DNA from 2 places in the Dactylosporangium maewongense genome. Region 2 is predicted to be linked to the other one. Evidence: riboswitches for the same ligand, from Rfam matches in the RefSeq annotation. Region 2 holds a riboswitch; the other holds the start of a gene.
The links. Region 2 has a riboswitch for cobalamin ahead of bluB (5,6-dimethylbenzimidazole synthase). Riboswitches for the same ligand answer to the same signal wherever they lie in the genome.
Positions count from the first base shown of each region.

Region 1 (2,194 bases), on a different contig from region 2:
GCTCGTGCAGGCCCGGGTCGAGGCGGGTCTCGACGGACAGGTCCACCGGCACGTGCAGCAGCGAGCAGGACGTGGACACCGCCACGTGGTCGGCCAGGCCGGCGACGACCGCCCCGGCGGCGACCGCGGCGCGCAGGTCGGTGCGCCAGACGTTGTGGCCGTCGACGAGCCCCGCGACGATCGTCCTGCCGCCCAGGGGTCCGGCGGCCGCGAGCCGGTCGAGGTTGCCGGGGCCGGCGACGAGATCGAGGCCGATCGCCTCGACCGGCGTGTCCAGCAGGGCCGGCAGGGCGTCGCCGATCTCGCCGAAGTACGTGGCGACGAAGAGCTTCGGCCGTGCCCTGAGCGCGCCGAGCCGGGCGTAGGCGCGGCGCAGCGCGTCGATCTCGTCCGGGCCGCGGTCCGTGGCGTAGGCCGGCTCGTCCAGCTGTACCCACGAGACACCCGCATCCGCGAGGGCGGCGAGGATCTCGGCGTAGACGCCGACCAGGTCGTCGAGCCGGGCGAACGGGTCGTCGCCCTTGGCCAGCAGCAGGAACGTGGCCGGTCCGACCAGCACCGGCCGGGTCTCGAGGCCCAGGGCGCGGGCCTCGGCGTGCTCCCGCAGCGCCTTGGCCGGGTCGGCGGCGAAGACGGTGTCGGGTCCGATCTCGGGCACCAGGTAGTGGTAGTTGGTGCCGAACCACTTCGTCAGTTCGAGCGCCGGCTCGGCGTCCACGCCGCGGGCCATGGCGAAGTACGTGTCGAGCTTCGACAGCCCGAGCGCGGTGAACCGCGTGGGTGTCGCCCCGACCGCGACGGCGGTGTCGAGGACGTGGTCGTAGTAGGAGAACGTGTTCGACGGGATCGCCGCGAGGCGGGCGTTGCGCAGCGTCTGCCACACGTCGGCGCGCAGCGTCGCCGCCGTGCGCTCCAGGGTGTCCTCGTCGATGGTGCCGGCCCAGTAGGCCTCGACGGCCCGCTTCAGCTCGCGGTTCCCGCCGATGCGCGGGTAGCCGAGCACGGTGCTCAGCCCGAATGTGGTGCTCATGTGTCCCCTCGGTGCACAGTCACGACGGCCGGACTGGCACGGGGGACGCCACCGGCCGCGCGGCGGCGCGCCGCGTGGGCCGGTCGATGGCGTCGGCCGTCCCGCGCGGCCTCCGACCACCGCACGCCGGGCGGCGCGCGGTGCGCTGGCAGGTCTTCGGACTCGCGGGCGTGACCCTGGATGTCGTCCAGGGTCGCCTACTGGCCGTCGCTTCCCAGGCCTCGCGGCCCAGTGCTCAATGACGGCGGTCGTTCCCACTCACCGCTGCGGGGCAGTCCCGGATTCGCACCGGATTCCCTGTTGCCACGACCGGTCCCGGGGGACCGGCCGAACCAGCTGCACTCATCACCATACATACGCCCCGCCGCGGGAGCGGGTGTCGGCTGCGTCACTGGTGCGTGGGGTCGCTCCAGCGGCCGATGCTGCGGGAGCGGACCGGCTCGATGAACCGCGGCGCGGCGCTGTGCGGGAAGCCCTCGCCCCAGTTGGTGGCGTCGCCGTGCATCTGGACGCGGGCGTTGTCGGTGTACCAGTCGACGAGGTCCGCGTCGGAGCGCACGATCCACGTGCAGCCGGCCTCGGCGTCGGCGGTGAAGTCGCCGTGGCGGATCAGCGGCGGGCGCCAGAAGTACGTGCCGGGCCACATCTTGCCGAAGTTGTAGTCGAAGCCGCCGTCGAGGCAGTACGCCTCCTCGGAGCACGGGTGGTGTGCGAGCGGCACCTCCCGCCAGCCGGGCTTGGCCTTGATGAGCCGGGTGTAGAAGCCGGTCTTCTCGTCGCGGTGCAGCAGCTTGATGAACAGGCCCGGCACCGGCGTGCCGCCGAGGTCGAAGCGCATCGGGGAGCCGTCCTTGACGTCGATCCACGGCATCCGGGCGCTGTCGAGCACGACGAGCTTCTGGTCGGGCCGCACGGTTTCACGGTCCTTGGTTTCAGGGTGGAAGTGCCAGTCGCCGTACTCGCGGAACAGCAGGATCTCCGTGCCGGCCGTCGCCGTGACCGGCGGGGTCCACACGCCGGCGGGCGCGGTCCAGTAGCCCTCCGGCCCGAGGACGGTGTCGCCGATGACGACCTCGCCGGACAGCACGAACCATTCGGTGTCCGCGTCGTGTACGCCGGCCGGCCGCGACCAGTCGCCGGTGAAGCGGACCTTCAGCGAGGCCG
Region 1 is NZ_BAAAQD010000012.1:280,349-282,542, reverse strand. It holds gene metE (5-methyltetrahydropteroyltriglutamate--homocysteine S-methyltransferase) at 1-1,030, opposite strand, end outside; cobalamin riboswitch at 1,161-1,382, opposite strand; gene ABD332_RS29550 (DUF4437 domain-containing protein) at 1,419-2,194, opposite strand, start outside.
Region 1: another riboswitch for cobalamin. It lies ahead of metE (5-methyltetrahydropteroyltriglutamate--homocysteine S-methyltransferase); the one in region 2 lies ahead of bluB (5,6-dimethylbenzimidazole synthase).

Region 2 (2,194 bases):
GCACCCTCGGCGGCGGCGCCGACTTCGACATCACGGTGGCCGCGGCCGGCAACACCGACGTCGTGCGGGCGAAGCTGCGCACCATCGAGATGCTCGGTCTCGGCGAGCCGATCGAGGACATCCTCATCACGCTCGACAGCCAGTACCACATCATCCGGCCGCTGCACTCCCGCAACGGCCACGGGCTGTTCCTGTACGTCGCGCTCGCGAAGGCGCGCGCCAACCTCGCGCTGGCCCGCCACCAGCTGCGCGCGATCGAGGAGGGCCTCGAACTGTGACGTCCGGCTTCTTCGGCGGCGCCCCCGACGAGGACGGCCTGCCGCGCAGAGAGGGCCTCGAGCCCGGGGGCGGCGTCGGTCAGCTGCAGTCGCCGCAGTTCGGCGCGCGGCCCGAGCCGCTCGACGCCGCCCTGTCCCCGGTGCGCGCCGCGATGGCGGACCTGCGCCTGCGCGTGCCGGGGGTCCGCGGCAGCGTGCTCGCCGGCGTCGACGGCCTGCTGGTCACCTATGACCTGGGCGCGTACGACGCCGGCGGAGGCACTGAGCCGCACGACGCGGCCGCGCTGGCGGCGACGACGTTCGGCCTGGGCCGGCAGGTGGCGCTGGTGCTGGGGCAGTCACCGTTCCGGGACGCGACCATGCGCAACGACGGCGGCTACTTCACCGTGTACGCCGTGGACGGCAGCACGCTGCTCGCGGTGCTCGGCAGCGATGGGCTCAACGTCGCCCGCCTGCACCTGGAGGCCCGCCCGACCTGCCAGCAGCTCGCCGCGCTGCTCTGAGCCCCGCCCCGGTCCCGCCCGGCGCCGTGCCCGCCCCGCGCGGCGCCGGCTACCAGCGGTCGTGATGCACGGCGTCGGCGAGCGGTGCCCGGCGGCGCCAGCCGTGCCGCTCCAGGTCGGGGACGGATTCCAGGTGGGTCACCGGGCCCAGGCACAGCCAGGCGACCGGGCGGATGCCGGCCGGGACGCCCAGCAGCTCACGGACGAACGGCTCGCGGTAGAACGACACCCAGCCGACGCCGAGCCCCTCCGCGGTCGCGGCCAGCCACAGGTTCTGGATGGCGAGGCAGACGGAGTAGAGGCCGGCGTCGGCGATCGCGTGCCGGCCGAGGACCGCCGGGCCGCCGCGGCCAGGGTCGTACGTGACGACCACGGACAGGGTCGACTCCAGCACCCCGTCGATCTTGATGCGGGCGAAGGCCGCGGCCCGGTCGGCGTCGAGCGTCGCGGCGAACGTGTCGCGTTCGGTGCGGACGTGGTCGTGGAAGGCGCCGCGCAGGGCGGGGTCGCGGACGAGGACGAAGTCCCACGGCTGGGACAGGCCGACGCTCGGCGCGGCGTGGGCGGCGCCCAGCACGCGGTCGAGGACGTCGGCGGGGATCGGCGCGCCATTGAACTGGCCGCGCACGTCGCGGCGGCGGTGCACGACGTCGTACAGGTCGGTGCTCATCAGGGCAGGCTCCCGCTGCTCGTGGCCGCCCGTCACGGACGGCCGGTGACCGCGAGGCCGGTCTTCGGACTCTCGGATCAACGCCTGCACCGTCCGCCTTCCCAGCCCTGAGGCCAGTGACCGCGCACCGCTGGTGCGCATGGACGGCAGCTCCCCGATCACCGCGGCGGGCCCGTGCCGGATTCACACCGGCTTCCCGATTCTCCCCGGTCGCCCGGGGCACCTCGCTTCAGTTCGTGCCGTCCGGCAGCATACGCGGCGGCCCGGCCGGGCCGCGGCATTCGCGGACCGCAGGGGCTCAGTCCGCGGCATTCGCGGACCGCAGGGGCTCAGTCCGCGGCATTCGCGGACCGCAGGGGCTCAGTCCGCGGCATTCGCGGACCGTCAGGGCTCAGGGCACGCAGAGCCGGTAGTGAGTGGTGAGCCGGCCGTCCTCGACGAGGTGGAACGCGAGCGCCGGCGGCGGCTCGGGCCGGTCCTCGGGCTCCCACGGCAGCACCATCGTCGACTCGACGCCCGGCGCGGCGAGCACGGGCACGCCCGCGAACGTGCCGACGGCGGCGCTGTGGACGTGCCCGCACAGGACGGCGAGCACGTCCGGGTGGCGGCGGAGGACCTCGGCGAGCCGGCCGGCGCCGAGCTGGCGGACCTGGTCCGCGGCGGGCTTGCCGACCGGTACCGGCGGATGATGGCAGCACACGAGCGCGGGCGTGCCCGTCGCCGCCGCGAGGGTGCCGTCGAGC
Region 2 is NZ_BAAAQD010000009.1:25,243-27,436, forward strand. It holds gene ABD332_RS22800 (hypothetical protein) at 1-278, shown strand, start outside; gene ABD332_RS22805 (roadblock/LC7 domain-containing protein) at 275-781, shown strand; gene bluB (5,6-dimethylbenzimidazole synthase) at 831-1,451, opposite strand; cobalamin riboswitch at 1,490-1,692, opposite strand; gene ABD332_RS22815 (metallophosphoesterase) at 1,843-2,194, opposite strand, start outside.